One region of the Arthrobacter sp. MMS18-M83 genome, then DNA from elsewhere that is predicted to be linked to it. Evidence: riboswitches for the same ligand, from Rfam matches in the RefSeq annotation. Region 1 holds a riboswitch; the other holds the start of a gene.
The links. Region 1 has a riboswitch for glycine ahead of lipA (lipoyl synthase). Riboswitches for the same ligand answer to the same signal wherever they lie in the genome.
Positions count from the first base shown of each region.

Region 1 (15,937 bases):
GGCGTTCAACTTCGTAGCGGACCGTGGCCCCGATCTCCACGGGGCGCATGAAGTAGCTGTGCATGGAATGCAGCGAACGGTCGTCGTCGACCGAGCGCATCATCGCTGCCGCGGCCTGGGCCACCATGTCTCCACCGTAGGCTTTGGGCCACGGAACGTACTGCGAGGTGCCTTCGTAGGCTTCGTCGTGGATCTGGGCCGGGACGGCCGTCAGCGCGATGGCTTTGAGGAACGTCTCCGAGGTCAGGATTCCCGTGGACATGTCCATCAGGCCCTGCGGAAACCGGCGAGGGTCTCGTCCGCAACATCCTCCAGGTTGACCACCAGGTTCTCGGGGGTGCGTGCGGTCAGCCAAACGAGCTCCTCAGTCACGGACATGTTGGCTTCGACGTGCGGCATGAACGGCGGGACGAACACCCAATCGCCGGTCTTCATGTCCAGGAACTCGGAGTAGTTCTCGCCGAAGTAGATGCGTCCATTGCCGCGAAGCACGTAGCCGCCGGTTTCCGCTTCGCCGTGGTGGTGCGGCAGGGAGCGGTAGCCGGGGACGTTGGAGACCTGCCCGAACCAGATCTTGGTGGCCGGCGTGTGCTGGATGCTGACGCCGGAGACGCGGACGCAGTCGCCGGACTGGGCCGTGTTGGTGTCCTCTTCGCCGGCGCGCGTGACGACGGGAACCACTTTGCCGTCGGGCTGGGCGTAGATGGAGTTGTCGCCTTCGGTACGGTACTCGGTGGTGGTTTCGCTCATGATGCTCACTCCTTGGAAGTGCTTGTGGATGCGGTTGTCGTCTTGGGTGAGTCGGCTGCGTGGATCCGGACGGTGTTTTCCAAGCGGCCGATGCCGACGATCTCGGTGGTGAGGACGTCGCCGTCGTTCAGGAACCGTGGGGGAGTCATGCCCATGCCCACTCCGCCCGGGGTTCCGGTGAGGACCAGGTCGCCGGGGCGCAGGACGGTGAACTGGGAAATGTAAGAGAGCAGGCGGGCCGGGCCGAACACCAAGGTGCTGGTGTTCCCGGACTGCACCGGCTCGCCGTTGACATAACCGCGGACCTCGAAATCGCCGTCGACCTCGTCCGCGGTCACCATGACCGGCCCCACTGGGGTGGTTCCGTCGAACGCCTTGCCTTGGAACCACTGGAGGGTCCGGTTCTGCCAATCGCGCATGGAAACGTCGTTGGCCACCGTGTATCCCGCGATAGCCTTCCGCGCTTCGTCTTCGTCTGCGCGGAACAGTTTGGAGCCGACGACGACGGCCAGCTCGGCCTCCCAGTCGACCTTCGCGCTGCCGTGGACATGGATGGTGTCAGCCGGGCCGGTGAGGGTGTCCGCGTACTTCGCGAAAAGCGTGGGGTATTGAGGCAACTCGCGGCCCATCTCCTGGATGTGGTCGCCGTAGTTCAGCCCGCAGCAAATGACCTTCCCGGCCCGGGGAAGCAGAGGTGCCAGCTCGCTAGCGGGTGTAGAAACGGCTGCCGCTCCGGAGGTTGCAACGAGGGCGGCTTCGACGAGCGCGCGCCAGTCCCGGACTGCAAGGAGGGCTCCGACGTCGTTGGCCGGCAGCGGAACGTAACTGTTCCCGCCCGTGGCGAGCGCCGCCGTCGTGCCCCCGTCGGCTGTCCGCAAGGTGGCCAGCTTCATGGTTTATGTCCCTTCGTTTCCCAGCAGTTCCTACATTCTTCCCGATGTGTCGACTTTTTTACGATCGTCACATATGCTCAATGTAGCACGGCGGGGAATGATCTGCACAGGGTTTTTTCGAACATGCCGCAGCTGCCATCACGAGGAGGAACAACATGAGCCATAAGACCGTCAATCCCGGGTCGCTCCCGAAGCCGTCAGGCTTTGCCCACGGAATGCTCGCGGGAAACACCTTGTTCCTCGGCGGGCAGACGGCCCTGGACAAGGACATGAACATCGTTCCCGGCGGGATCGTAGAACAGTTCACACAGGCTTTTTCCAACGTGCTGACCACCCTGCGCGAGGCCGGCGGATTACCCGAGGACCTGGTCAGTGTGACCATCTACCTCACCGACGTGGACGACTACATGGCCAACGGCCGCGAGATCGGACGAATCTGGCGCGAAATGGCCGGATCCGAGTATCCCGCCATGGCTGGAATCGGCGTCACGCGGCTTTGGCAGAAGGAAGCCCTCATCGAGATCCAAGGCATCGCCGTCATTCCGGGGCGCTAGCCCAGGGCGCAACATTCAAGAAAGTTTCGAGCAAAGGAGACAACGATGTCACAAAGCTTCGACCTGATTAAGAACCGCGAGCGCGGACTCAAACGCGAACTCACCAGTCCCCAGCTGACCATGATCGCGCTGGGCGGCGCGATCGGCACCGGGCTCTTCCTCGGAAGCAAGTTCGCAATATCCTTCGCCGGGCCCAGCGTCTTGCTGAGCTATGCAATCGGTGGCCTGATCGCCGTGATGCTGATGGGCGCGCTGGCTGAGATGACCGTGGCGCATTCGACCACGGGGTCCTTCGGGGCTTTCGCCGAGCACTACATTTCGCCCCTCGCGGGATTCCTGGTGAAGTACCTCTACTGGTCCTGCGTCGTGCTGGCCGTAGGCACTGAGGTCCTCGCGATCGGGGACTACATGAAACTGTGGTTCCCCGGAGTTCCCCCGTTGGTTTGGATCCTGCTGTTTGCCGGGGTTCTCATCGCCGTCAACATGTTCAACGTCAAGGCCTTCGGCACCCTTGAGTACTGGTTCTCCAGCATCAAGGTGTTCGCCATCCTGGGATTCATCCTCCTTGCCGCCATTCTGGTCTTTGGAAAGGGGGAGGCCGGCTACGGCATCCGCAACTACACTGCCGAGGGCGGGTTCTTCCCCAACGGGGTGTCCGGCATGTGGGTTGCCGTGATCGTCGCGATCTTCAGCTATCTCTCGGTGGAGATGATCGCGATTGCTGCGGGTGAAGCGAAGGATCCGGGAACGGCGGTCAAGAAGGCGTTCAAGGTCACCGTATTCCGTCTCTTTCTCTTCTACATCCTGACCCTGGCGCTGATCCTGGCCATTGCGCCCGTCAGCCAGATCCTCGCCGGAAACAGCCCCTTCGTTACCGTCATGCAGGTCATCGGCATTCCGTTCGCAGACTCTGTCATCAACGTCGTGGTGATTGTGGCTGCTCTTTCAGCGATGAATTCGCAGCTCTACATCTCCACCCGCATGATGTTCAGCTTGTCCCGGGCAGGCCAGGCGCCCGCCGTGTTCGGACGGCTCCACAAGAACGGATCCCCGGTCAACGCGCTGATCCTCTGCACAGGTGGAATCGCGGTCGCGGCATGCGTCTACGCCATGAACCCGGACTCGGGCTTCACCTTCATGATGGCGTTGTCGATGTTCGGGGCCATGGCAACGTGGCTCATGATCTTCGTAACCCACTTGGCATTCCGACGCTCAGTGAAGCGTGACGGGACAGCCCTGTCATACAAGCTTCGGCCCTACCCGGCGGCGTCCTGGGGCGGAGCCATCCTCATGGTTGCCATCATGGTCACGACGCTCTTCGTCGAGGCCTTCCGGATGACATTGATCTTCGGGGTCCCGTTCGCCATTTGCATAGTCGTCCTCTACTTCGTCTTGAAGAGGGGCCGCCAGGGCGCCCCTTCGGGAACTGCAGAGTCCGACGTCGCCGGTACCGCAACCGGTGACAAAGGCGCCTCCGCCGGGTCCGTCGTCGTCGGGGCCGGCTCCGACGCGACCGGAACCTGAAAGGGCGGCGCCCTCCTAGGGTAGGGGCGCGCACCCCTTTGGGCGTGGGGAGGACCGGCCGTATTGCGGCCGGTCCTCTCGTGCTCCGTGGACTCGCGCGCTAGGCGCTAAGGCGCCACCAGATCGATGGTGCCGTGGATGAGCTCGTGCGCATAGGCTGCCGCGAGGGGCGCGGCAAGGCGATGAACCGCCTGGAACGTCTCGCGAACCGCCGGGCCGTGCCAATCCTTCGGGAGATATTCCATCGGCAGGTTCGGGTCCCGGTATGGGAAGCGCCGCCACAGCGTCAGCATGGGAATGTAGTAGCGGAAAGCATCCCGGCGCAGCTGGGCCGTCGAGTTGGTCAGGGCGGCCTCGGGATCATCTCCTAGCAGTCCGGCCCAGAGATCTCCGGCCCCTTCGTAGAGATCCAAGAACTCGGCGAATTGCTCGTCGATGGCCTTCAGATCCCACCATGCGGCCACCTTTGGCCGCATGGGGCCCTCAAACAGGTAGTCGCCGCGGAAGAAGTCCACAAACTGGATGAGACCGCGCGAAGCAAGCCGCTCCCGGGCCTGGTCAAGGACTTGGGCCGGCGCTATCCATACCCCCGATGCCACGGACCCAAAACCGAGCCCGGACAGCTCGGAACGCAGTTGGTGCCGGCGGTTCCGCATTGACTCGGGGACGGAGAACACCGCGAGGATCCAGGATTCCAACTGGGGGGAGCGATCGGCGGCGAAGATCCTCCTGTCGCCCTCGCGGAAGACGTCCAGAACGGTGTCGGACAGTTCGTATTTGGCGACGCCGTCCTGGCGGACACTTTTGAGGACACCCTTGGCCTTCAGCCGCGAGACTGAGGATCGGACTCCCGGCGCGTCGTAGCCGAGGTCGCCCAGCATGGAAATCAGTACGGAAACAGGGAGGGCATCGCCTGAACTGCGGCCGTAGAGCCCATAGATGGTGACGATGAGCTGCTGGTGGCGCACCGGAGGAGTGGGCATGTCCATCACGTTTCAGAGCCCCGATTCCATTCCACAATTCTGTCGATGCTTGCCTGCATCACTGGCGGCGCTTCCTTGCCCTCCACGGGTCCCCTTTCGGGGACGTTGTAGTGCTCTGGCCGCGTTCAATTGTATACATCAAGTGACGGCCGTTCGGAACTTGATATGCCGAAGGAGGTGGGCTTGTTTACGTGCGCGCCCAAGGACTCACACGTCGCGTCCAGCCAGGCGACGGTTAAGCCTGTCCACTTCGTCCAAGACTTCGGTCGCTGCCCATGCACGATTCCGTTGAGACTGGGTGATCTGCGTCAGAATCCCGGCGTTGGTCAGCCTGTCCAGGACCCTGTAGATGGATCGCTCTTCGATGCCTGCGATGTATGCGGCGCTGTGTGCTTCGAACACTGGCCGCTCCAAGAGCCAAGGAATGATCTTCTCGTCTGCGGAGCCCTTTCGGGGCCGGGCTGCCTCCATCCATGCGGCCGGGAGGGCGTCGAGGGACGCCACTGACTCACGGGCCGCTTTCGCTGCGCGGAGTGAGGATTTGGCCAAGTACAGCACGAACGGATCTGCGTCGCCATTGCGGTAATTGTTGAGCAAGGAAAAGTAGCTCTCTACGTCCGCAACCATGGCCGAAGCGATTGGTATTACGGTGTTTTTGGTCAGCCCCCGCCGACGGGAGATGGCTCCGATCAGCGCCCGGCCAATACGACCATTGCCGTCGGTGAACGGGTGGATGGATTCGAAATGTGCGTGCGCAATAGCGGCTTGCGCCATGATTGGGACGTCTCGCCGGGCGCAGAACGCCATGAGATCGTCCATGAATCCGGGGACGAGCCCTGCGGGCGGTGGCACATGAATGGCCCCTCGAGGTGAGTAATCGCTTCCGCCGATCCAGTTCTGAACGTCGCGGTACGAACCGGCATGCCTACCGTCCATGGGGTCGTCCTTCATGAGCGTTTTGTGCGCGGCAAGTATGGCCTCCAGCCTGACCTCACCAGTGGTGCCGGCATCGTTGATCATGCTCTGGACGGCTTCAGCGGCAGCCACCATCGAGTTAGCCTGGTCCGTTGCCTTCAGCCCGATCATGGCGCGTGCGTAGTCATTTCGGTTGGCGTCGACGTGCTCGATCTTGGATGAAGAAACCGCCTCGCTGCGAAGGAGAAATCCGCTGACGGCCGTCATGCGGGTGCCGGCTGTTACATCCAAAGATGCGATGGCAACTGCAGCCTCTTCGAGCGCCACGATGGTTTCACGTCCTGGCTCGAACCAGAGATCCGCTATGAGCGGTGGCAGCGACACCTCTACCTCTGTGAACTCCCGATCCTCGCGGGGCGGTCGTCCGGATGACTTCCATGGCACAATCTTGCTTCCGTGCGCGGGCCAAGTAGCCATGTAGCCTCCTGAAAACCGTGAATTAGTGGCTCGTTATTCACATTTTATGGCAAAAAAGTGAGTAATAGCGATCTTGGTCGTCATTTCTCACACGGAGAAGCCCTACTCCGCGAACAGCCCCGCCAGGTCCTCCGCCGTCAGAGCACCGCCGGCCAGGGCATCGCCTTCCATGACATCGGCGAACAGCTGTGACTTCTTGGCCTTGAGCGCCATGACCTTTTCCTCGATGGTGTCCTTTGCCACTAGGCGGTAGACCATTACGTTCCTGGCCTGCCCGATCCTGTGGGTCCGGTCCACGGCTTGTGCCTCGGAGGCCGGGTTCCACCATGGATCCAGCAGGAATACGTAGTCGGCCTCTGTCAGGTTCAGGCCGAACCCGCCGGCTTTCAAGGAAATGAGGAATACGGGCGCTGCGCCGTTCTTGAATTCGCTCACGACGTCGGCCCGGTTCCGGGTGCTGCCGTCGAGGTAGCAGAACTCCGTACCTTCTTCCTCAAGACGCTGGCGGACCTTGCCCAGGAATCCAGTGAACTGGCTGAAAATGAGCGCCCTGTGCCCCTCGGCGACGATGTCCTCAAGCTGCTCGAACAGCACGTCCAGCTTGGACGAGCGCACAGCGGACAGGGATTCATCCACCAGGGAAACGTCCAGGCTCAACTGCCGGAGCAAGGTGAGCGACTGGAAGATCGTGAAGCGGTTCTTGTTGACGTCGTCGATGAGCCCAAGGATCTTCTGCCGCTCACGCTGCAAGTGGGTCTGGTACACCTTTTGGTGCCGTGGGTTGAGGACCACTTCCAGCACTTGCTCCTGCTTGGGCGGCAGGTCCTTGATGACCTGCTCTTTGGTGCGGCGCATCATGAGCGGACGGACCCGACGGCGGAGCTTGGCGAGCTGGGCTTTGTCGCCGTTCTTTTCGACCGGCTTCTGGTAGTACTCCGCGAAGCGGCGCGGGCTGGAAAACAGCCCGGGCGCCACGATGGAGGTCAGCGCCCAGAATTCCATGAGGTTGTTTTCCAGCGGCGTTCCCGTGATGGCCAGCTTGAAAGATGCCGGGAGTTTCCGGGCGCATTGGTAGGCCTTGGACTGGTGGTTCTTCACGAACTGGGCTTCGTCGAGCATGAGCCCGGCCCACGCCTTGGCGGCATAGGCCTCGTAGTCGATCCGGAACAGCGCGTAGGAAGTGATCACGACGTCGGTTCCGGCCATGGCTTCCTGTGGATCCGTGCCGCTCTTGGCGAAGGTCTCTCCGATGGTCTTCATGCTTAGACCAGGCGCGAATCGTTGCACCTCGGCGGCCCAGTTGCCTACCACGCTGGTGGGGGCGACTACCAAGAAGGGAGCACCACCCGAACCCGCCTTGCCGAAGTCGGCGACGCCAACCCCACCGGAAGCAGACGCGGCCTCCTCCTTCGCCGCGCACATCAAGGCGATCGCCTGCACAGTCTTGCCGAGGCCCATGTCGTCGGCCAGGACTCCGCCCAGGCTGTGCCGGTACAGGAAACTCAACCAGTTGAAGCCCTCCAGCTGGTATGGACGGAGCTCAGCGTCAAGCGAGCCCGGCAGCGGTAGCCCGGTCACGCCGTCGTCGAGCAATCCGCCCACGGCCTCGCGCCATGCGGCCGCCTGCTCGTCAACAATCCCTAGCTGCGCGAGCTCATCCCAGAGCCCGGCCTGGAAGCGGCTGATCTGTAGGGTGCCGTGTCGGTCCGGGTTGTCCTGCAAGGACCTGGCCTCGTCGATGAGCGCACGGAGTTGGTGCAGCTCGGGTAGGTCCAGCGAGAAGTAGGCGCCGCTTGGCAGGAGCATGCGGCTCTGGCCCGCGGCGAGGGCGGAAAACACTGCGGCGAAGGACACCGGTTCGCCCTCGAGCGTGATGACGATGCCGAGATCGAACCAGTCGCGGCTGTCCGTCGCCTTGGTCGAAATGGAGACAACGGGGGCCTCGGTGGCTTCGCGGTAGTCGGCGATCTCGCCTGAGGTGTCCACGACGACGTCGGGCAGTTCCCGGAGCCGGGGCAGTACCTCCTCGGTGAAGGCCAGCGTGTCCAGCCCGTCTAGCGCCACCGAGGCCGCCAGCCGCGGGGCTCCCCATCCGCCGCTCGAGGATTCGCCCAGCGCGCCAACCGTGTCCCAAGGCCGGCCTAGGATCTCCAGGATCCGCGCTTCCTCGGCGTCGTCGCGGTAGCCGTGATCGTCCGGGTGCCGCCAGAGGGGCTGGGCAGTCACGAGCTTGCCGGCCTTGTAGTGCCACTCCCAATGCAACCTCACCCGGTGGTCAGCGCCGTAGTTTGCCAGCAGGGACAGCGTGGGCACGGCGAGGACCGGCAACTCCACGGAATGGTCCGCCGCCGTAACCCGGGTGGACTGCTTGAGCTTCGGAAAGAACGCCGTGAGGAATCGTTCTTCGTCCTCGGCCGGGATCTGGAGCCGGGACGCGCCCATGACGAAGTCCAGGAGTTCCTGCGACTCGCCGCCCTCCAGCGGGGCTAACGTGATGAGATTCTCGGGGGCCGAAACGCCGGGCAGATGCCCCTCGCCAGGGCCAGTGAAGAACAAGCCATGCGCCGGGCGGCCGATCAAGCCCAAGGTCGCCGGATCAAGGGCGTTCCCGCCCAAGGTCACCGACGGCGCCAGCTGCAGCCCGTCGTCGGGCCGGCTGAGGTCAAGCCCGACGACGGCGGGCTCCGCGGCAATGCGGACAGGTTCAGCACCGCCGGAGTGGATGAGCGCGACCCCCACTTTTGCGGCTTCGGCCAGAAGGTTCCACAAGTTCTTGCCAGCGAATTCATTGAGCAACATCCACATGCTGGACGTGAGCTGCCGGTAGTCCGTGGTGGAATGCGCCGCAAGGAAGTTCTGCATCCAGTCGATGTGGGCTTCGTTGAATTCGCGCTTGTAGCTGAGGTAGTTCAGGTTGGTCCAGGAGACGTCGCCGCGGATCCACTTGCCCTTGGCTCCCATCATCACCGGGCGCGCCTTGAGCTGGCGCACGCTTCGGAGAGGATCGCGCCGGCCTGTGTAGGAGAAGTGCGGGGCAGGCTCTTCCACCTCGAACGCCAGCGCCAAGGGGAGGCCTTGGCCTTGCGGGGCGGTTCCCGGAGTGGCGATGAGCTTGCTGAGGGCCTGTTCCCACGCCGGCCGCTGCACCGTTCCGCTGGTCTGGGCCGTCTGTCCGAACGCGGGGGCGCTGAGCAGCTGAGCCCTCACGGCAGGATGGTCCTCGGCGGCGAAGAGGAGGGCCGCCACGTGTTTGCAGTCTTTGCGGACGGGGCAACTGCACACCCCTACGGTGCAGCTCCAGCCGCCGGGCTTGCGGACCAGTTTGGCCGACGTCGAATACGCTGATGGGCCACTGCCCCGGACCTTGCCCATCATCAAACCTGTGGCCGAGTCGAAAGTGATGCTGCTGACCCGGCTTCCCATGGCATAGGCGAGGCCGGCCGCCAAGGAGCGGTCGTTAATGGCGGGTGTCTGAATCGCCAGTTCCCAGGAGTCGTCTGAGTGGGAAGGCATTCTTTGGGGCTACTTTCGGCAGGAGGCTATCTATGAATCCTAGTCAGCCGCGAGCGGCGCTGAAACTTTGCCGGACGTTCACCTCGGCCTAGCCTGCCCGACTACCGCCCCCGCGTACGTTGAAAGGGTCCGGAGAGCACAAGCTTCCTAGCAGTGAGGAAATCCCATGACCAGCATTGAGAACCCCGTCATTCTGACGAAGGACAGCATCGAGGCCGCCAACGCAGACGTTGTGGACGCGAACGTCACCGTGGTCAACGAGATGTACGAGGAGCTCCTCAACCATGAGGAAATCGCTACCAACGCGCTGCGCAGCTACTTTGTGGACTACTACCTGACGCAGGCACTGGCCGGCGGCTTCGCCCAGTACGTATTCACCGTCCCGGAGCGCGAAGAGGTGGACACGTTTGTCCGCGAAGGCCTCGAAGCCATGGGCGCCACCGGCCACCTTGAGCTGTTCAACCGCACCGCAGCAGCATTCGACGCCCTGTCCGAGGACGACGCAGAGGCGTACCTGGACGGCGACCTTGACGAGTCGGAAGTGGCAGCGGAAGCCGTGGCCGAACTCGAAGCCCTCGACGGTGAATTCGAATCCCTCCTGGAGACCGAGGACATCATCGAACTCAACGCAGCGTGGCTCCGCAGCCAGGATGGCGTCCTCTACCTGGACGAAGAGCAGCGCAAGGCCCACATCGCCGAGCGCGTCGCCCTCATTCCGAACCTCGAAGAGCGCCAGGCCGAGGCCGCCGAAGCCGAACTCGAAAATGCCCCTGAATTCGAGCTCATCATCCGTGAACTGTGCGACGTCGCCGGCTACGAGCTGGAGAAGATCACCATGGGCGATCCCAACTACGAGCACGACGGCGAGACGATCCTCGCCTGGCACTTCGCCACGGACCACGGCAACTACATCATGATCGAAGAGGACGACGAAGCCTTCATGATCCACCCGGAGACGAAGGAAATCATCGCGGCCGTCGAGTTCGAAGACGCCTAAAAACGCTCGCTCACCTTTAGGGCTTTTGAGGCAAACGCTCGCTCACCTTTGAGCCTTCCAAGGCAAACGCTCCTTCAGATCTGCCGGCCTGGCCGGACAGATCTGAAGGAGCGTTTGTTGTTTGGTGCTCAAAGGTGAGCGAGGGTTTCAGTAGCCCGTGCCGCCACCCTTGACCATGTCACCGGACGGGCTGACCAGGTACCAGACGCTGTTCACGCCCTGGCCCTTCACGTCACCGGCGGCCTTGTCCTGCCCGAAGTAGTAAATGGGCATTCCGTTGATGGTGATCTGCATCTTTCCGTCTGCCGTGGGGATGGTGCCGAGGGTTCCACTCACGTCCTCAGCCGTCGGCTTGCTCGACGTCGTTGTCACGGCTGGCCACGAGGTGGCGCAGCCTCCGGTGCAGGCGCTCTTGCCCGAATCTTTGACGTCCTTGGTGAAGAAGTACACGCTCCTGCCGTTGGCGCCCACCACAATCTTGCCGGCGCTCGACGTTGCAACCTCCAGGTCATAAGCCTCAGCAGAAGCGCTCGACGACGGTGCCGGACTCGTCGCCGTCGGGCTCGGCGCCGCGGCGCTTGAGCTCGCCGGGCTTGATGAAGTTGTAGAAGTTGTAGAAGTGCCCGGGCTGCCTCCGCAGGCACTAAGGACAATGGCCAGTGCGAGGACGCCCAGACCGGTGCCAAGTTGCTTCTTCATGGTGTGCTCCTTTGCTTGGACCGGCCGTTGGCGTGCCGGAAACTAACCCGTACGACGACGTGAGGTGAAGAATGGTTCACAGGGCTGAACCTTTTTCGTGTCAGGCACGTCGTATCGCTGGAGAAGGGGAAGCCGACAGGAGACAGGAGGCGCCGATGCCGCTCGACGAGGACGTCGTGGCCGCGATCTACCGCGACCACGGCACAGCCCTGCGCCGCTTCGTGCTGAGCTGCACGCCGGACGCACATCTGGCTGACGATGTGGTGCAGGAAACCATCCTTCGGGTTTGGCAGCACGCGCCTCAGATCACCGGGAGCCTCCGCAGCTATTTGTTCCGCACTGCCCGCAACGTCATCATCGATAATTATCGGAAGGCCCAGCGGCGGCCCGCCGAGGCCGCCGAACGCGACATGGCGGACCCGGGGGAAGCCACCGAACGCGTTGACGAGCTCCTCAACCGGGTCCTCATGGAAGAAGCCCTCCTGCGGCTTAGCACTGAGCACCGGGAGGTCCTGATAGCTCTGCATTACGAACGGTTCACGGTGAACGAGGCCGCGCTGAGGCTCAACATCCCCAGCGGAACCGTGAAATCCCGGGCCTTTTACGCCGTCAGGGCGCTTCGCACGATTCTGGACGAAATGGGGGTGCAGCGGTGAACGAAACAGGACTTCACCAATTGCTGGGCGCCTACCTGCTTGGCGGCTTGGAGGCTGACGAGGCACGGGCCTTTGAGGAGCACCTGGAATTCTGCGCTGATTGCCGACGCGAGCTTGGCGAGCTGGAAAGCCTTCCGGCCCTTCTCGACGCCGTCCCCGTGCCCGACGCCGTCGCGCTCGCCGCCGGGCGCCCCGCCGTCGAGCGCCCTGCCGTCGAGCGCCCTGCCGCTGGGCAATCCGCTGCGCCTTTCACGGTCGGACGCCCCGCCGTCGAACCCACTTCCGACGCTCGCTCACTTTTGCGGACCTTTTCGGAAACGCTCCCGCAGCCGATCCTCCTGAAAATGGCAGCGCGGCGGCGGAAGTCCCGACGCCGGTGGACGGCTCTGGTGAGTGCCGTGGCCGCCGCTTGCCTCGGGTTGGGAGTCCTCGCCGGGCCGCTGCTGAACCAGCCGCCCAAGCCTGACGCCAGCTACTCGGTGCAGACGGACAACGGCCTGCAACTCACAGTGGGGCTCGTCAAGAAGTCGTGGGGGACCGAGCTGCAACTGGAAGGCCGTAGCATGCCGCTGCAGGGCACCATGTACCTGTGGGTCAAGGGCCGCGACGGCAACGAGGAATTGGCGTGCGGTTGGACCGCGACGTCCAGCGGACGCATCAAGGTGACGGGCGCGACGCCGGTCCAGCTCGCCGGGATCTCGGGCGTGGAACTGCGGGACGACGCCCAGAAGACGGTCGCGGTGATTTCGGTCCCGGGGAGCTAGGGGTCCCCGGAACCAGTTAAGGCCGCCCGCCGGCTACGCGGAGGCTGGTTCGTTGGCCGCAGGATCGGGCAGGTCCATTGGTTCCCACGTGGGCCTGTCCAGCCTGTTGAAGCTGTAGAGATGGATTCCCGCGACGCTGTCCGCGTGGGCCATGAGTTCGGAGACGAGGCTCTCCGGTGAGTACCTGTCGCCGCTCAAGAGCCGGCGGGCGAGAGTTCCCTTGCTGCTGAGGAACTTCAGGGACGTCCCGACGCCGATCTGGGTTGCCAGGGCCAGCAGCTTGGTCCGGGGAACCGCCCCGGCCACTCCGGCCCACACCGGCAGTTCCACCCCTTCGCGACGCAGGAGCGCTGTGTAATCCCGGACCTTGGGTGAGGAGAAGCACATCTGTGTGACAACGTGCGTGGCCAGATGCTGTTTCGCCAACAGGGCATCCAAGAGGTCCAGCCCGCCCACGGAAGGATGACCTTCAGGGTAGCCGGCGATGCCCGCCGAAATCCTGCCGCCGGAGTATTCGGCGATATCCTCCACGAGGTGAAGGCACGATTCGTAGGGGCCAGCACCTCGCGGTCCGTCTCCACCAACGGCGAAGACCTCGGTGATCCCCGCACCTTCGCAGTCCCGGAGGATGCCGGAAAGCTGCCCCGGTCCTCCAGCCCGCGTGCCGAGAGATGCGGAATCACGTTGTAGCCGAGGAGGCTGAGCTTCAGGGAAGCCTCCATGGTTCGCGTAATGCCGTGATGGGGCAAGCAGGTAACGGTGAGTGTTGTGGATACAGGCACCGTCGCCTGGACCTTCTCGACGATTCCGTCCGAGGGAATGATTTCAATCCGGGTGGGGAACATGCTGGGGTCCTTACGGATCAGGCCGTCGCGTGGTGTGCGAGGAGGGTGCTGGCTTCCTGGCGGGTGGTGCCGGAGTCCTGGATGCCGTCGGCGATGTGGGCCAGGTGGGTGGGGATGTCGCGGCCTTTTTTGCGCATCGCGGTGGCCCAGAGGCGTCCGGCGCGGTAGGAGGAGCGGACCAGGGGTCCGGACATGACGCCGAGGAAGCCGATGTCCTCGGCTTCGGCGGCGAGCTCGACGAATTCCTGGGGTTTGACCCAGCGGTCCACGGGCAGGTGCCGTTCGGAGGGGCGCAGGTACTGGGTGATGGTGATCAGGTCGCAGCCCGCGGCGTGCAGGTCGGTAAGGGCTTCGGAGATTTCGGCCCGGGTTTCGCCCATGCCCAGGATCAGGTTGGATTTGGTGACCATGCCGGCGTCCCGGCCCTGGGTGATGACGTCCAGGGAGCGGTCGTAGCGGAACGCGGGGCGGATGCGCTTGAAGATCCGGGGCACGGTCTCGACGTTGTGCGCGAAGACCTCGGGGGCGGAGTCGCAGATCGCGCTGATGTGTTCGGGTTTGCCGGAGAAGTCCGGGATGAGCAGTTCCACCCCGGTGCCGGGGTTCAGTTCGTGGATCTTGCGGACGGTTTCGGCGTAGAGCCAGACGCCCTCGTCGGCGAGGTCGTCCCGGGCGACGCCGGTGACGGTGGCGTAGCGCAGGGCCATGGCCTGGACGGAGCGGGCGACCTTGGTGGGTTCGAACATGTCCACGGGGGAGGGTTTGCCGGTGTCGATCTGGCAGAAGTCGCAGCGGCGGGTGCATTCGGAGCCGCCGATCAGGAAGGTTGCTTCCTTGTCTTCCCAGCACTCGAAGATGTTCGGGCAGCCGGCTTCCTCGCAGACGGTGTGCAGGCCTTCCTTTTTCACGAGGTTCTTCAGGCCCACGAATTCCGGGCCCATCTGGACCTTGGCCTTGATCCACTCGGGCTTGCGTTCGACCGGGACGGCTTTGTTGCGCTGTTCAACGCGCAGCAGCTTACGGCCTTCAGGTACCAGGGTCATGAGGAACTCCATAATTCAGGTGGCGCGGACGCGCCACGATGATTCGGTTCCTCCCCGCTCTGTATTGGACCTGAGAGTTTCCGCGCCACCCCGCCTTCGCGGCTGGACGCTTGCACCGTCGGTGAGTCCGGTTGCCCGGGCTGCTTTCCAGAGTTGCCTTGCCGCGGCGGTACATGGGCCTGAGAGATTCCTGGGGAGGATTTGCTCCTACGGCGCCTGCTAAAACGTACCGGCAGGGCTCTCCCGCCGCAGATCATAAGCACGTGCCACCTTTCGGTGACACGTCTCACATGGTATCCGGTGCCCGGACGGTGCGCAAAGAGTCGGCTGTTCAACCGGAACTCCGGATGCGCGGGTACGGCTCAAACTTGTACCCGCGCTTCTCGGAGAACATTTTTAGCGAGTGACTCCGTGCATCTCGGAGGTCGGCGGGTAGAAGGGAATCTCCGGCTTTTTCGCACCGATGATTACGCAGATCAGCGCATCATCTTCGCTGACGGTGCGAAGGCTCCGGGGAACGCCTGCAGGAACGCGAATCAGGTCGCGGTAGCCCAAAACACGACTGGCCGTCTTTGTACCGTCCTCGACATCGTGGACGCTGAACTCCACCTGCCCCTCGAGGACAAAGAACACCTCTTCGACGTCAGGGTGAGTGTGCTCCGGTCCTACGCACCCGGCCGGCAGAACCATGTTAGAGAACGTGAAGTGCTCGGCCTGGAGGATGTTGTTATCGTCCGAGTGGTCCCCGGTAGCCCCGGAGCCGATGTAACGGACCTGGCCACGCCGGAATTTGTCTCCCATTTTTGTCTGGAATTTCAGAGTGTCAAAGTCAACAACACGGCTCTCACGGGACGCGATAGACGAATCGATGAGCTCTTCGAGATCTGTTGTCGGTGCACTTACGGTTTCACTCATTGTTAAACCTCTCTGACTGGGGCGATGTAAACCAAAAATTGGCAGCAAAGCTCAGGAGTGACTCCCTCAACTCTAACTATCTCAACACTAAGGTAAATTGAACTAAGTAACAAGACCTTGAGTGGAACTAGACTGAGTTAATTGATTGCTGAAAAGCTCAATGTTTAGATGCATCACCTACATCCAAAGGACGGGTCCATGCCTGACGATTCAACTGAAGCCGACGCCATTGACCGCATTCTGGCGGATTGGCTGCGTGAACGGCCGGACTTGGATGCGAGCTCAATTGGCGTCCTCGGGCGGCTCTTGCGGCTGGCCAATCAGGTCCGCGCTGTCGAAAGTTCCTACTTTGATGCGTACGGTCTGACACTTGCGTCCTTCGACGTCCTGGCCAATCTGCGCCGCTCCG
Region 1 covers NZ_CP113343.1:2,908,248-2,924,184, forward strand. The annotation lists gene OW521_RS13775 (acyl-CoA thioesterase) at 1-262, opposite strand, end outside; gene OW521_RS13780 (cupin domain-containing protein) at 268-750, opposite strand; gene OW521_RS13785 (fumarylacetoacetate hydrolase family protein) at 756-1,643, opposite strand; gene OW521_RS13790 (RidA family protein) at 1,799-2,197, shown strand; gene OW521_RS13795 (amino acid permease) at 2,243-3,721, shown strand; gene OW521_RS13800 (PaaX family transcriptional regulator) at 3,829-4,704, opposite strand; gene OW521_RS13805 (Fic family protein) at 4,912-6,096, opposite strand; gene OW521_RS13810 (DEAD/DEAH box helicase) at 6,199-9,609, opposite strand; gene OW521_RS13815 (DMP19 family protein) at 9,776-10,606, shown strand; gene OW521_RS13820 (COG4315 family predicted lipoprotein) at 10,754-11,305, opposite strand; gene OW521_RS13825 (sigma-70 family RNA polymerase sigma factor) at 11,461-11,961, shown strand; gene OW521_RS13830 (anti-sigma factor) at 11,958-12,725, shown strand; gene OW521_RS13835 (methylenetetrahydrofolate reductase) at 12,759-13,499, opposite strand; gene lipA (lipoyl synthase) at 13,588-14,613, opposite strand; glycine riboswitch at 14,663-14,769, opposite strand; glycine riboswitch at 14,771-14,869, opposite strand; gene OW521_RS13845 (cupin domain-containing protein) at 15,010-15,528, opposite strand; gene OW521_RS13850 (MarR family winged helix-turn-helix transcriptional regulator) at 15,727-15,937, shown strand, end outside.

Region 2 (15,937 bases), 880 kb from region 1:
ACGCTATTCCGGCTGGGACTCAACGTCGCCTCCACACGGCTTGTCCTGGGGCAGGGCTTCGCCGGACAAGTGATCGATGCCTTCGGCAAGGTCACCGTGGGCGGTTCCATGATCATCGGCGCCGTGGTGTTCCTGATCCTGGTGGTCATCCAGTTCGTGGTGGTTACCAAGGGCGCCGAACGCGTGGCCGAGGTGGGAGCAAGATTCACCCTCGACGCCATGCCCGGCAAGCAGATGGCCATCGACGCGGACCTCAACGCCGGCCTCATCACCGATGCCCAAGCACGTAAGCGCCGCGCCGAGGTGTCCGCCGAGGCCGATTTCTACGGTGCCATGGACGGTGCCTCGAAGTTCGTCAAGGGCGATGCCATCGCGGGCATCATCATTATCATCATCAACTTCGTGGGCGGCATCGCCATCGGCGTTCTGCAGCGCGGCATGAACGTGGGCGACGCCCTGAACTCCTACGGGCTGCTGACCATGGGCGACGGGCTCGTCACACAGATCCCGGCCCTCCTCATGGCCGTGTCCACGGGCATGATCGTCACCCGGTCCAACGCCGAGGAGGACATGGGCCGCACGGCGTCCTCGCAGCTCATGCAGTCGCCCAACGCGATGCTCATCGCAGGACTTGCCGCAGTAGCCATGGCGTTGATCCCCGGCATGCCCATCCTGCCGTTCCTGCTGGTGGGTGCCTTCCTCCTATTCGCTTCCCGGCGCTTGGCAGCGCAGCAAAAGAAACAGCTCGAGGAGCAGGATGCCCAGGACGCAGCCAGCCTGAGCTCCGAAGAAGACCCCAACGAGCGGCTCATGCTGGACATGCGCATCCACCCCGTGGAAATCCTGTTGGCTCCGGACCTTGTGGACATGGTCTCCGGTGCCTCGGACGATCTCCTGGGCCGCGTGCGCTCACTGCGCCACAAGATCGCCATGGAGTTGGGGATCGTGATCCCGCCCGTCCGCACGCGCGACAATGTGGAGCTGCCACCGGCGAACTACGCCATCCGCATTGCCGGCGTCGAAGCGGGACGTGGCACGGCGCCGTCGGGCAAGTTGCTCGCCCTCGGCGACTACCTTGACGCCCTGCCGGGCATCTCCACCGTGGAACCGGTCTTCGGACTGGCCGGAAAGTGGATTCCCACGGAAATGCGGCACAGCGCCGAAATGACCGGGGCAACCGTGATCGACCGGGTTTCGGTGTTGGTGACCCATTTGTCATCGATCGTCTCCGCCAACGCCGCAAGGCTCCTCACCCGCGAGGACGTCCGCGTGTTGACGGAAGGCGTGCGCAAGCAGAGCCCGGCCGCCGTCGAGGAACTCATCCCCGGACTGATGTCCCTTGCCGAAGTGCAGCGGGTATTGCAAGGCCTCCTCGAAGAACAGGTTCCCATCAACGACCTTCCGCGGATCTACGAGGCACTCGCCCTGCGCGCCAAGGTTTCCACCGAACCAGAGGCGCTCGTCGAAGCCGCCCGGCAATCCCTGGGACCCGCGCTCGCAGCCAAGTTCCTGGACGGCTCGGTGCTCAATGTGATCATGATCGATCCGCTCTTGGAACAGTCCATGCTCGAAGACATGCGTCCGGCGGAAGGAGGCACCCAGATCGTCATGAGCCAAGCGCGCCTCGACGCCGTCCTGGCCTCCGTGAAGAGTTCCGTCGAAACGGCGGCGGCTGCCGGACGGCAAGCCGTTTTGGTGTGCGCCCCGGCGTTGCGGCCCGCGGTCCGGCGCCTCGTGGCGGCTCCCGACGGTGGCGTCCCCGTGCTGTCCTACCGTGAAGTGACGTCGGCCAACATCCAGATCGAAACCGTGGGGGTGGTCCGCCATGCCGAAGCAATACAAGCTTAAGGGCGCGTCCTTGGAGATCATCCGCGAGAAGGCCGAGCAGCAGTACGGGCCCGGGGCACGGATCGTCTCCGCCGAGAAAGTCACCAACCCGGGAATCGCCGGGCTCTTCGCCGCCAATCGCTATGAGGCAACCGTGGAGGTTCCGGCCGAGGGTTCCACCCAACTAGCTAACAGTAGTTGTCGTTTTGACGGCTCAGAACGACAACAACTGGGTGGGCCCACGCCGCCAGGGTTCCCTGGCCGAGCTTGCGAGGCGAGGGTGGCGGTGGGGACTAGTTGGGATGCAGACTTTGGCGGGGCAGGGCACGCGCTGCAGGGGCCCGCCATCGCCGCGCTGCTTGAGCAGGCCGATGCGGCTGAAGTGGACCTCCACCGGCCAGCGGCAGCCGTTTCGACCGACTCGCCGAACTTTGCTGGGCTCTTGGAGCAGTTGGGGAAGGAGTTCCAGGCACCGGCAACTGAACCGGGACCCCAAGGGATGCTGACCGCATTGCCGGCCCCCGTCGTCGGGCGGGCTATCACGGCGCTGGTACCGGTTCCTGTTCCATTAGCCGGCAGCGGCAACCTCATCATCCTGCTGGGGCTCGGTGGCGACGCCCTGGGCCCCGCGCTGGAGATGTCGATCGCGGAGGGCGGCTCCGACGTCCGGACGGCGGGGGAGTTGACCGCGTTCGGGCACCTCCACGTGGCGGGGCGTCAGGCCGCGACGGCGGCCCGCGCCCAAGCGGTGCTCATTGGCCAAACCGTCCTCGTCGCGTATGGACTCGGCCGGCCAAACGAAGCCGCGACACATGCGGCGCACATCGCCGGCCTCGCCGCAGACCAGCTGTGGCTGGTCGCCGACGCCAGACGGAAGGCGGAAGACACACAGCGCTGGGTGCGGGCTCTTTCCGCAGCTTTGGCCGTCGAACGGTCTTCACTCGATGCGCTGGCCGTTTTCGGTGTGACGGAGACCGCGAGTCCGGAGACGGTCAATGGCCTCGGCCTTCCCATCGGCTGGGTGGACGGCAAGCCCGCCCGCGTTGCGGTGTTTGGAAAGGTAGATTGAGAGCATGCTGGTACTGACACGCAAGCCGGGCGAACAGATCATGATTGGTGATGACATTGTCATCACCGTCATGGAGGGCCGCGGCGACGGCGTGCGGATCGGGATCGAGGCGCCCCGCGGCGTGTCCATCCAGCGTCGCGAAGTGGTTGAAGCGATCGCCGCTGCCAATCTTGCGGCAGCGAAGGCCGGCCCCGAGGCCGAAGAGCTCCTTGCCGGGCTGCGACCGCCTGCATCACGACGAAAGCCAGATTAGTACGGGGCCAGTCCCGACGCTCGCTCACATATGAGCCCTCACCACCCGACCCTCGCTCACCTTTAAGGCAAAAACCACCGATCCTCCTGCATATCTTCTGCAGGAGGGTTTGCCCTTCTACCCCCAAAGGTGAAGGAGCGTCGGCTGAAAAGGTGTCGAAGGTGAGCGAGCGTCCTAGCGGCGGCCACGTGTGAAGCGCTAAGCCAAGCCGAGGAATTCTTCGAGGAGTGGCAGCGAACAATCCCTCGTCACGGCCAGGGCCCGCTCGATATTGGCGTTTTCCGCCAGCAATATCACATCATCCGCGGCGTTGGCTGTGTCGGCAGTGGCCTCTGCTGCCGATCCATCCGGGACCAAAACCTCCCCGGGCTGCCCGGCCGTAAGCCGTACGTCCCCGGCCCCGATTGGCCCCGACAGGAGCGCCTCGATGTTGGCCGCGACGGCAGACTCGACTTGCTTCAGCAGCAGCACCATGCCGTGGTTGTGGTCCTGAAGCAGTTCCGGCCAGATTCCGGGAGGCGCTACGGAGGCGATCACGGGCAGGGTTGCGTTCGCCGGCACACGCCATTCGATAGCGACCGCTGAAGACTCGATGTTCCGGGCAAGGGTGTCGAACCGAAGGTTTTCCAAGACCTTTTCCACGTCAGCAGCAGTGAATTTCAGCCAATGCCAATTGCCTGCCCGGACGTGCAGCAACTGTGTTTCGAGCCGGAACAACAGCAGTTCCAGCTGCCTCCGCTCGCGCCACAACGTCGCCGATAACTCATCCGCCCCCACGGTTCCCCATTCCCTGGTTTGGCCTGCGGAACATGATCCCGCGGCCGGTTTTGCATCTTTTTCATGAGCGTACACGCATTGTTATTTGTCAGATGGTATGTTCACTGAATACGTGCCTGTTCCAAGTAATCTTCGGCCTGCTTCATCGTCTCAGCAGCTCGCCGGAGGATCCTTGGAATCAGGCTTTTGCAACTCAATATTCCGGTCTCATGGGGGGACTAATTTTGAATCGCGAGGAACGCAACGAGTTGGTGCTGCAGCATTTACCGCTCGTTGGCTACTTGGTGTCTGAGCTCTGTGCGAGAGCTTCTCATTTGTCGCGCGACGATTTCGCGTCGGTAGGGTCCGTGGCGTTGATAACGTCCGCCGATTCCTTCGATCCGAGCCTCGGAGTCCCCTTTGGCGCATTTGCGCGCCGCCGGATCGTTGGGGCGTTTGCGGACGAGATGCGGGCCAGCGACTGGGCTACCCGCTCGGCACGCAAACGCATCAAGGAGACGATGTCGGTCCAGGAAACCCTGTCCGGCGTCCTTGGGCGAACCCCTACGGTGGCGGAAACCGCGTCAGCCCTCGGTGTCGAGCGCAGCGTCGTGGAGGCTGCACTCGCCGATGCCGCCCGGACTCTGTCGCCGCTTGACGACGTCGTCGTGGACACCGTCGCTGCCGACACTGTCTCCCCGGAACACTCCGTCCTGGCCGATGAGCGCCTCAAGTACCTCCGCGCCGCCGTCGAGGCCCTGCCGGAAAAGATGCGCTACGTGGTCGAGGAGATCTACTTCGCCGGGAGGACCGTCAAGGAGCTCGCCGAAGAGCTTGGCTCCACGCACGCTGCAGTGTCCCAACAGCGCGCCGAAGGTATCCGGCTCATGCGTGATGGACTCTCTGCGCACTACGCTGACGACCCCGAGCAAGTCTTCGAGCCGCAGTCACGGATTACTGCCCGACGCCGGCACGACTACCTCTCGACGCTAGCCTCCGCGACCCTTGGCGGAATTACGCGTGGTTTCACTTCGCATGATGCTGCGTTGAACCGTGCTGTCTAGTTTGCGGGCCGTCTAACCTCAGCGGCGGCCCTAGCGCGCCGTGGGCGGGACGGAAACGGAATCCGAATCAGGACTGATCCTGCGAAGCTCATGCAGGATTTCCAGCTGTTGTTCGTTGATCTTCAACAGCAAGCCAATGTCAGCCCGCGCCGCGAGGTCCGTGTCGTAGTCGTGTTGGGCCATGGCGGCCGCAATCGCATCCTGGCGTTTGGCTGCGATCAAGAGGATCGCTCCCTGAAGTCCGGCCAGCATGGACAGGAACAGGTTCAGCAGGATGAAGGGGTAGGGGTCCCAACCGTTGCCTGGCAGGACCCATGTGTTGATGGCTGCCCACACAAGCATGAAGAAGATGAAGCCGCCCACGAACGGCCAGCTCCCCATCCCATTGCGCATGATATCCGCGGCTCGCTGACCCGAGCTCAATGCTGCTTTGTGTTCGGCGTGCCAGGTGGACCCTTGCTCAGCTGTGCTCATGGGCCCAGCCTAGCCGTGGGCCCGGGCGGACCCTGCCAGTAGCCGCACCGCGACGGTCCCTGCCTCTTGACTTTGAAAGACTTAAGCGAATACTTAAGCATGTGCTTAACAATCAAGGCGCCGCGGATCTCGATTCCGTTTTCCACGCCCTTGCCGACCCCACTCGCAGGGCCATCGTGGCCCGGCTGTGCGAGGGCCCGGCGTCGGTCTCGGAATTGGCGAAGCCCTTCGCCATGAGCCTCCCGGCGATTGTCCAGCACCTCCAGGTCCTGGAACACAGCGGGCTGGTGCGCAGCGAGAAGATCGGCCGGGTCCGCAGCTGCAGCATCGTCCCCGGACCGGTCCGCGAGGCGGAGGCCTGGCTCGGGCTTCGCCGGACATCGGCCGAGCGCCGGCTGGACCGCCTGGAGAGTTTCCTCAATCAAAACCACCCCGCCAAACCAACACAGGAGTAGCCATGAGCACCCCCATTACGCATGCAAGCTTCACCCTCGAACGCAAACTCAATGCCCCGGTGTCACGTGTCTGGTCAGCATTTTCGGACTACGGCAACAAGAAGAAATGGTTCGTCGGCCCGGAAGAGTGGACTCAGGGCGAATCCAGCCTTGACTTCCGCGAAGGTGGCACCGAGACGGACACCGGCGGCCCTGAGGGCGGCTTCGTCTCCAGCATGAAGGCGGTCTATCACGACATCGTCGAGAACGAGCGGATCGTCTACACCTACGAAATGTATCTCAACGGCCAGCGGACGTCCGTCTCGCTATCCACCATCGAAATGGAGCCCGACGGCGAAGGAACCCGCCTCGCTCTGACCGAGCAAGGAGCGTACTTCACCGACGAAGACCATGTGGAAGGCCGCAAAGAGGGCATCGAGGGTCTCCTCGATGCCCTCAAGGCCTTCGTCGAAGGCAACTGACGGCTTACTTCGCGGTCGGCACGCGGCGGAGTGCGACGGCGGCAAGGACTGCCGCTCCCGCCATCAGTACCAGCCCGATCGCCGCGGTGATGTGGACGCCCGATTCGAAGGCGGCACGCGCCGCGGCGGTCAAGGCGCCAGCCAGTGGCTGGGGGAGTGACGCTGCGGTGCCCACCGCTCCGGCGAGCGTCTCCCGGGAGCGTTCGGCAGCATGGCCGGACAATTCAACAGGAAGAAGCAGGTGGTGCTGGTAGGACGCCGTCAGGATCGAGCCCAGGACTGCCGTGCCCAGCAATGAGCCGAGTTCGTAGCCTGTCTCGGAGATCGCCGAGGCCGCGCCGGCCTTGTCGGCAGGAACGGCCCCCAGGATGAGGTCGTTGGAGATGGTCTCCGCCGATCCAACCCCGATGGCAAGCAGCAAGAGTGCCGTCAAAAGGTACCCGGGGCCCTGGCCATGGTTGCCCAAGGCCGCCACGAGATAACCCATGGCGCTCAACGTCAGGCCGGATGCCACCACCAGTCCCGGGCGGATCCGCTTGACCAGGGGAACCACCACCATGCCCGCCACGATGGTGGCCAGCAGAGCCGGAACCATGGCGATTCCTGCCTCCATGGGGGACTGGCCCTCCACAAGCTGCAAGTGCTGCGCGAAGAAGTAGATGAAGCCCGTCATGGAAAACAGGGACAGGACGTTGGCAATGATGGCTGTGCTGAACACCTTGTTCCCAAAAAGACGCACGTCCAGCATGGGCGATGCCAAGGAGCGCTGCCTGCGGACAAAGATGATTCCCATGGCCAGGCCGAACGCCATGAAGGCTGCAGGGGCGGGGCCGAAGCCGTGCACAGCGACCTCTTTGATGCCATAAACCACCGGTGCCATGGTCAGGATGGACATCGCGATGCTGGGAACGTCAGGCTTGCCCGGATTGCGATCCTTGGACTCGGGAATCAGGAACGGGCCGAAGGCAAGGAGGGGCAACAACAGCGGCACGGCCACCAGGAACACGGCTCCCCACCAGAAATGTTCCACGAGCCAGCCGCCGAAGATCGGCCCGAGCGCGGCGCCGCCGGAGAATCCCGCGGCCCACACCGCGATGGCAAGCCGGCGGCGGTTCGGGTCCGGGAAGATGTTGCGGATCAAGGACAATGTGGACGGCATGAGCATGGCTCCGAAGATGCCCAGGCCGGCGCGTCCCGCAATGAGCCATTCGGCCGACGGGGCGAACGCGGTGGCTGCGGAAACGGCTGCGAAGCCCGTGCTGCCGATCAGGAGCAAGCGGCGGCGGCCGATCCTGTCTCCCAGGTTGCCCATGGATACCAGCAATGCCGCCAGCACCAGCGCATAGGCATCCACAATCCAAAGCAGCTGCACGCCCCCGACCTCCAGCGTCCGGGCGATTTCCGGAAGAGCAAATGTCAGCGCAGTGTTGTCAACAGCCACCAGCAGCACGGGGAACATCAAGAGCGCCAGGGCAGTCCAATCGCGCCACGGGGCGGATTGGGTTGACGGGGTGCGGGGATGCTGGGTTGTGGACGGGCTGAACATGAGAATAACTGTACCGTCTGGACGGTATAGTTTCAACTTGCCGTATCGACACTGACATATCCAACTAGGGGATGATGGACACCATGCCGCGAAAACCTATTGCCCGGGACGCTGTCCTGGATGCCTTTGAAGCCCTGCTGATCGAGGTGGGGGAGCGGGCTGCCACGCTCGACGCCGTCGCCAAACGCGCGGGAGTGTCCAAGGGCGGCCTGCTCTACCATTTCCCCAACAAGGAAGCCATGATCAGCGCCCTGCTGGAACGCATGGACAGGCTCGCAGCAATGGACATTGAGGCGATGAAGGCGGCTCCCGAGGGCGCTTCGGCGTTCTTCATCAAGTCCTCGCTTTGGGCCGATACCCCCATGGACAGGGTGTTCGTCGCCGCCACGCGGCTCGCGGAGGTGGCCCACGAAGAAACCCGCAGGCGCTTTGCAGGGATCCAGCAACAATGGCTGGATGTGCTCGCCGAGGAAGTGGGTCCGGAGATAGCCAAAGCGGTCCGGTATATGGGCGATGGGCTCTACTTCAACGCAATGCTTGAAGGCGGCCCGGGAACCAATGCGAGCGAGAGGAGCGCCGACGTCGGTGCGCTGCTGGCCGCCGTCGAACGCCTCCGTGACTGAACGGTGGCCCAACTGGCTCGCAGTAGTTGTCGTTTAGAGGCTCCAAAACGACAACAGGTGCCAGTCAGTTGGGAAAGTCGGGCGAGACCGGTGACATCATTTGCGGACGCGAGCAGTCCATAGGACAATTGACAGTTGTGGCAGCCGTCACCGGCAACCACGATCCGATTCACACAACTGAATACGCCTTTGATCTGCGGCGGGAGAGTCCTGCAGGCAAGTGATGCAGGCGCCGTAGGAGCAAATCCTCCCCAGGAATCTCTCAGGCCCACGCACCGCCGCGGCAAGGCAACTCTGGAAAGCAGCACGCTGCCCTCTGGTGTCCCAGACACTGGAACACGCTGTGCTCACCGACGGTGCAAGCGAAACAGTGCCCATAAGCACGGATTCGCGGAAACTCTCAGGTCCAATACAGAGCGGGGAGGAACCCGATTAGCTGTGGCGTACCCACGCCGCCTTAGTAATGGAGTTCCTTCGTGACGGTTAGTTCAACCTCCACCACGTTCGTTGACCGGCATATCGGCGCCCGTCGCCAGGCCGACATTGACATCATGCTCAAGTCTGTCGGTTACGACAGTGTCGATTCGCTCGTGGACACCGCGGTTCCCAATGACATCCGCCAGGACGTCGCCCTGACCCTCCAGAACGCCCTCAGTGAGGTCGAAGTTCTGGCCGAACTGCGCAAACTGGCGGCCAAGAACAAGACGGCCGTGCAGATGATCGGCCAGGGCTACTACGACACCGTCACTCCGCCGGTGATCCGCCGCAACATCCTCGAGTCCCCGGCCTGGTACACGGCCTACACGCCGTACCAGCCGGAAATTTCCCAGGGCCGCCTCGAGGCACTGCTGAACTTCCAGACCATGGTCCAGGACCTCGTGGGCCTGCCCATCGCCAACGCCTCCCTGCTGGATGAAGCCACGGCCGTCGCCGAAGCAGTCCTCATGATGCGTCGCGCCAACAAGAACAAGACGGCCCACGACGGCAAGACCGTCCTCGACGCCGACTGCCTCCCGCAGACCCTCGCCATCGTGAAGGGCCGCGCCGAGGCGCTGGGCTTCGAAGTGGAGATCGCCGACCTGTCCAAGGGACTGCCCGACGGCGACATCAACGGCATCGTGCTGCAGCAGCCGGGCGTTTCCGGCCGGGTGTTCGACCACTCCGCCGTGATCGCCGCCGCCAAGGAACGCGGCGCCCTCGTCACCGTTGCCGCCGACCTCCTCGCCCTCACGCTGATCACGCCTCCGGGCGAGCAGGGTGCCGACATCGCTGTCGGTTCCACCCAGCGCTTCGGCGTGCCGCTGTTCTTCGGCGGCCCGCACGCCGCCTACATGGCCGTTCAGAAGGGCCTCGAGCGCTCCATGCCCGGCCGCCTGGTGGGCGTTTCAAAGGACGACGCCGGCACCCCCGCGTACCGCCTGGCGCTGCAGACCCGCGAGCAGCACATCCGCCGCGAGAAGGCCACGTCCAACATCTGCACCGCGCAGGCACTGCTTGCCATCGTCTCCTCGATGTACGCCGTGTACCACGGCCCCGACGGCCTGAAGGCGATCGCCGAAACCGCCCACAACCACGCCCGCACGCTCGCCGCGTCCCTGAAGGCCGCGGGCCTTGAGGTCCTGCACGGCAGCTTCTTCGACACCGTCACCGTCCGCGTCCCGGGCAGGGCAGCCGAGATCGTTGCTGCCGCTGAGGCCAAGGGCATCAACCTGCGCGGCATCGACGCGGACACCGTGGGCATCTCTGTCGACGAGACCACGACGACGGCGGTCCTCGCCGACGTCGTCGCCGCCTTCGGTGCTTCGCTCGCGGAGTCACGTGAGGGCTTCGCCCTGGAGGCCGCCGTCGAGCGTTCTTCCGATTACCTTCAGCACCCGGTGTTCAACACGCACCGTTCCGAAACCCAGCTGTTGCGCTACATCCGCAAGCTTTCGGACCGCGACCTCGCGCTGGACCGCACCATGATCCCGCTGGGTTCCTGCACCATGAAGCTGAACGCCACGGCCGAGATGGAAGCGATCTCCTGGCCGGAATTCGCCTCGATCCACCCGTTCGCCCCGGATTCCCAGACAGAGGGCTGGCGCGAACTGATCGAAGATTTGGAAGCCGACCTCACGGAGATCACCGGTTACGACCAGGTCTCCATCCAGCCCAACGCCGGTTCCCAGGGCGAACTCGCGGGCCTGCTGGCCATCCGCGGCTACCACCACTCCCGCGGCGACCTCCAGCGCAACGTATGCCTCATCCCGGCTTCCGCCCACGGCACCAACGCTGCCTCGGCAGTGCTGGCCGGCATGAAGGTTGTCGTCGTGGCCACCGCGGCCGACGGCACCATCGACCACGCGGACCTGCAGGCCAAGATCGACGCCAACAAGGACGTCCTCTCGGCCATCATGATCACCTACCCCTCCACCCACGGCGTGTACGACGCTGACGTCCGCGAAATCTGCGACTCCGTGCATGCGGCCGGCGGCCAGGTGTACGTTGACGGCGCCAACCTCAACGCGCTCGTGGGCCTGGCCCAGCCGGGCAAGTTCGGCGGCGACGTGTCCCACCTGAACCTGCACAAGACCTTCTGCATCCCGCACGGCGGCGGCGGACCGGGCGTGGGCCCGGTCGCTGCCAAGGCGCACCTTGCACCCTTCATGCCGGGCGATGCCAACAAGGCAGCCCATGAAGACGGGCACGGCGTTGCCATCTCGGCGTCCCGCTTCGGTTCGGCCGGTGTCCTGCCGATTTCGTGGGCGTACGTGAAGCTCATGGGTGGCGAAGGCCTCACCGAGGCCACCAAGTCCGCGCTGCTTGCCGCGAACTACATCGCCTCCCGCCTCAACGAGTACTTCCCGGTTCTCTACACGGGCGAAGACGGACTCGTGGCTCACGAGTGCATCCTGGACCTGCGCGAACTGACGGCCCGCACCGGCGTTACCGCCGAGGACGTGGCCAAACGCCTCATCGACTACGGTTTCCACGCCCCGACGCTGGCGTTCCCGGTGGCGGGCACCCTGATGGTGGAGCCCACCGAGTCCGAGGACCTGGGCGAGATCGACCGCTTCATCGAAGCCATGATCACCATCCGCAAGGAAATCGACCAGGTCGCGAGCGGCGACTTCACGGTGGAGGACAGCCCGCTGCGCCACGCACCGCACACCGCGGCCGCCGTCGTGAGCTCTGACTGGAACCGCGAATACTCCCGCGAGCAGGCTGTCTTCCCCGTCCACCACCTCAAGCAGGACAAGTACTTCCCGCCCGTAGGCCGCATCGACGGCGCCGCAGGCGACCGTAACCTGGTCTGCTCCTGCCCTCCGATCGAAGCCTTCGAGAACTAAAGGACTCCTCACGATGACTGAGAACTACACTGCGCTCTACGAAGAGCACAAGAAGCTCGGCGCTTCCTTCACCGATTTCGGTGGCTGGCAGATGCCCCTGAAATACTCGTCCGAACTGGCCGAGCACCACGCCGTCCGCCAGTCCGCAGGCTTGTTCGACCTCTCCCACATGGGCGAAGTCTGGGTCACCGGTCCGGAAGCAGCCGCTTTTCTGGACTACGCGCTGGTCGGCAAAATTTCGGCCATGTCGGTTGGCAAGGCCAAGTACTCGCTGATCTGCCAGGAAGACGGCGGCATCATCGACGACCTCATCACCTACCGCCGTGGGGATTCCAAGTTCCTCGTGGTTCCGAACGCCGGCAACGCCAAGGTTGTTGCCGAGGCTGTGGCACAGCGCGCCGCCAACTTTGACGTCGTCGTCGAGGACGCCTCGGCAGCCACCTCGCTAATCGCCGTCCAGGGCCCCAAGGCGGAAGAGATCCTCCTCCGTTTGGTCCCGGCTGAACAGCACTCCCTCCTCACCGAGCTCAAGTACTACGCCGCCGTCGAGGTGCCCTTCACCTTTGCCGGGAACACCGTGGAACTGCTGCTCGCCCGCACTGGCTACACCGGTGAAGACGGTTTCGAGATCTTCGTGGACAACGATGCCGCTGCCGCCCTGTGGCAAGCAATCGCCGCCGCAGCCGAAGACGGCGAGCTGATCCCCGCGGGCCTCGCTTCCCGCGACTCCCTGCGTCTCGAAGCCGGCATGCCGCTCTACGGCAACGAGCTCTCCCGCGAAGGCAACCCCTTCGCGGCGGGTCTGGGCCCAGTAGTTTCGTTGGCCAAGGAAAGCGACTTCGTGGGCCGTTCCGCCCTGGAAGCCTTGAAGGCCGAGGGCGCCGGTTCCACTAGCGGCCGCAAGCTGGTTGGCCTCAAGGGCCTGGGCCGCCGCGCCGGCCGTAGCCACTACGCGGTCCTCAAGGACGGCGTGGTTGTCGGCGAAGTCACCTCCGGCCAGCCCAGCCCCACCCTCGGTTACCCCGTGGCACTGGCGTATGTCGACGTCGAACACGCAGAACCCGGCACGGCACTGGACGTAGACCTGCGCGGCAAGCCCGAGCTGTTCGAAGTCGTCGCCTTGCCGTTCTACAAGCGAGCCAAGTAAGTTTCGGTGGGTGGGTGACCGTGGTTGCGTTTAGCCCGTCGGGACCGACATCCTCTGCGGGCTCGGTCGCGAAAGACGCCCGCTGAGCGGACGTGACGCTCCCTTAGACGCCCGCTGCCGGATGCCGGTCCCGATGGGGCCGTCCCCGTCACCTTTGGTTATCGAACAGAAGGGCGAACCGTATGAACCTTGACTCACCCTTGGTGCCTCTTATGCGAGCTTGGCACCCGTCGCGTTCGATGATGGGCCGCCTGCCGCAGCTTGGCCTACAGAAACTGGATTGGCCCACGGGAACCACGGGTCCACAACTAAAACCGAAAGGCCAGCGTTCTTTCCGGAACTGTTGGCCCCGAAAACTGAACTGGCGGAGGGCGGGTGACGGGATTCCGGCAGCGTGCGTCTAAGCGAGGAACGAGCGAGCACGCCGAGGAATTCCGTTATCCGCCACCCAACCCGACCACAATTGTTTTAGACCAACGTAAAGGAAAAAACATGGCAAAAGTTGCACCTGAACTGCAGTACTCCGACGAGCACGAGTGGGTTGCCCGCGAAGCCGGGAACCTTGTTTCTGTCGGTATCTCCGCCGTGGCCACCGATGCCCTCGGCGATATTGTGTACGTTGACTTGCCCGAGGTCGGTTCGGCTGTGACTGCGGGGGAGACCTGCGGCGAGGTTGAGTCCACCAAGTCCGTCTCGGACCTGTACTCCCCGGTGACGGGCGAGGTCACGGAAGTGAACTCCGCCGTCGTCGACGATCCTGCCCTGATCAATAACGATCCGTATGGCGCAGGCTGGCTCTTCAAGGTGGCCGCCGAGTCCGACGGCCCGCTGCTCTCCGCTGAGGAATACGCTTCCAAGAACGGTGGCGAGCTGTGAGCGCCGCAACCGGGGCCGCAGGCACCGAGAACGCAGTGTTCGAGCAGGTAGTGTCGCCGAGCCTGGACACGGTGTTGTCCGAGCTGGATCCGGAGATCGCGGCGAAGATCGACGACGAGTTGAACCGTCAGCGGTCGGGCCTGGAAATGATCGCCTCGGAGAACCACACGGCTGTGGCCGTGATGCAGGCGCAGGGTTCGGTGCTGACCAACAAGTATGCCGAGGGTTACCCGGGCAAGCGTTACTACGGTGGCTGTGAGCACGTGGACGTCATCGAGCAGTTGGCGATCGACCGTGTGAAGGCCCTGTTCGGTGCCGGGTACGCGAACGTGCAGCCGCACTCCGGTGCCCAGGCAAACGCGTCGGTGATGCACGCCCTCATCAAGCCGGGCGACACCATCATGGGCCTGAACCTGGCGCACGGCGGGCACTTGACCCACGGCATGCGGATCAACTTCTCCGGCCGCTTGTACAACGTCGTGCCGTACCAGGTCCGCGAAGAGGACCACCGGATCGACATGGCCGAGGTGGAGCGCCTGGCGCTGGAGCACAAGCCGGCACTGATCGTGGCCGGCTGGTCCGCGTATGCGCGCCAGCTGGACTTCGCCGAGTTCCGCCGGATCGCCGACCTGGTGGGCGCGTACCTGATGGTGGACATGGCGCATTTCGCCGGCTTGGTGGCCGCCGGCCTGCACCCGTCCCCGGTCCCGCACGCGCACGTCACGACCTCGACGACGCACAAGACCCTCGCCGGTCCGCGCGGCGGCATCATCCTCTCCAACGACGCCGACATCGCCAAGAAGATCAACTCGGCGGTCTTCCCGGGCCAGCAGGGTGGTCCGTTGGAGCACGTGATCGCCGGCAAGGCCGTGGCCTTCAAGATCGCCGGCTCGGAAGAGTTCAAGGAACGCCAGGAGCGTGTGCTGGCCGGTGCCCGGATCCTGGCCGAACGCCTCGTCCAGCCCGACGTCACTGCCAAGGGGATCTCGGTGATTTCCGGTGGCACGGACGTGCACCTGGTGCTCGTGGACCTGCGCCACTGCGAACTCGACGGCCAGCAGGCCGAGGACCGCCTCGCCGCGATCGAGATCACCGTGAACCGCAACGCGGTTCCGTTCGACCCGCGCCCGCCGATGGTGACCTCCGGTCTGCGGATCGGCACCCCGGCACTGGCAACGCGCGGTTTCGGTGAGGCGGCGTTCCGCGAGGTTGCGGACATCATCGCCGAGGCACTGATCGCCGACGCCGGCGCGGACCTCTCCGGCTTGCGTCACCGCGTGGAGGCCCTGGCCGCCGCGCACCCGCTCTACCCGGGCGTTGCGAACCTCAGCTGAGGTTCTCCGCCGCTGGCTCCGGGTCCGGTTTGGTCCCGGAGCCAGCTCACCGCGGCCGTTGGAACTGACATCCTCCGCGTGCTCGGTCGCGTAGACGCCCGCTGGGCGGACGTTTTCGCGACCGGATGGGCCCACGCCGTCCGGGTTCCCTGACCGAGCTTGCGAGGTTAGGGGGACGGCGGGGCCGCACGCTTCCGGATGCCGGTCCCAAAGGGCCTAAAGACTGGCGGCCTGCCGGATGTCGGTCCCGAAGGGGCCGCGCTGCTCACCTTCCCACCGTCTCCGTCTATATATCTAGTTAGGAACCGACATGGCTGTTGGCGTCTTCGATCTTTTCTCTATTGGGATTGGTCCTTCGAGTTCGCATACCGTGGGGCCGATGCGTGCTGCGGCGGTCTTCGCGGGCGAACTCAAGGTGTCCGGTGCGCTCAAGCGCGTGGCGTCCCTGCGCGTTGATCTGTATGGTTCCTTGGCTGCTACGGGCCGCGGGCACGGCACCATGACCGCGGTGCTTTTGGGCCTGGAGGGCTACCACCCCGAGGAGATCCTTCCCGAGGAGGTGGAGGAACGGCTCGCCTCGATTGCCGAAACCGGCACACTGAACCTGGGCGGCGCCGTCGATCCGGAATCCGGGGTGCGGCTGGCGTATGGGGAGGCGGACATGATCCTGCACCCCCTCACGGTCCTGCCCCGGCATACGAACGGGATGAAGTTCTCCGTCTC
Region 2 covers NZ_CP113343.1:2,028,217-2,044,153, reverse strand. The annotation lists gene OW521_RS09555 (flagellar biosynthesis protein FlhA) at 1-1,848, shown strand, start outside; gene OW521_RS09550 (hypothetical protein) at 1,826-2,896, shown strand; gene csrA (carbon storage regulator CsrA) at 2,901-3,149, shown strand; gene OW521_RS09540 (hypothetical protein) at 3,348-3,926, opposite strand; gene OW521_RS09535 (sigma-70 family RNA polymerase sigma factor) at 4,151-4,969, shown strand; gene OW521_RS09530 (DUF1003 domain-containing protein) at 5,000-5,443, opposite strand; gene OW521_RS09525 (ArsR/SmtB family transcription factor) at 5,545-5,898, shown strand; gene OW521_RS09520 (SRPBCC family protein) at 5,901-6,359, shown strand; gene OW521_RS09515 (MFS transporter) at 6,364-7,905, opposite strand; gene OW521_RS09510 (TetR/AcrR family transcriptional regulator) at 7,989-8,528, shown strand; glycine riboswitch at 8,719-8,816, shown strand; glycine riboswitch at 8,818-8,953, shown strand; gene gcvP (aminomethyl-transferring glycine dehydrogenase) at 9,005-11,857, shown strand; gene gcvT (glycine cleavage system aminomethyltransferase GcvT) at 11,871-13,004, shown strand; gene gcvH (glycine cleavage system protein GcvH) at 13,497-13,880, shown strand; gene glyA (serine hydroxymethyltransferase) at 13,877-15,214, shown strand; gene OW521_RS09485 (L-serine ammonia-lyase) at 15,525-15,937, shown strand, end outside.
Region 2: linked by a shared signal. The riboswitch ahead of gcvP (aminomethyl-transferring glycine dehydrogenase) and the one ahead of lipA (lipoyl synthase) in region 1 are both predicted to bind glycine.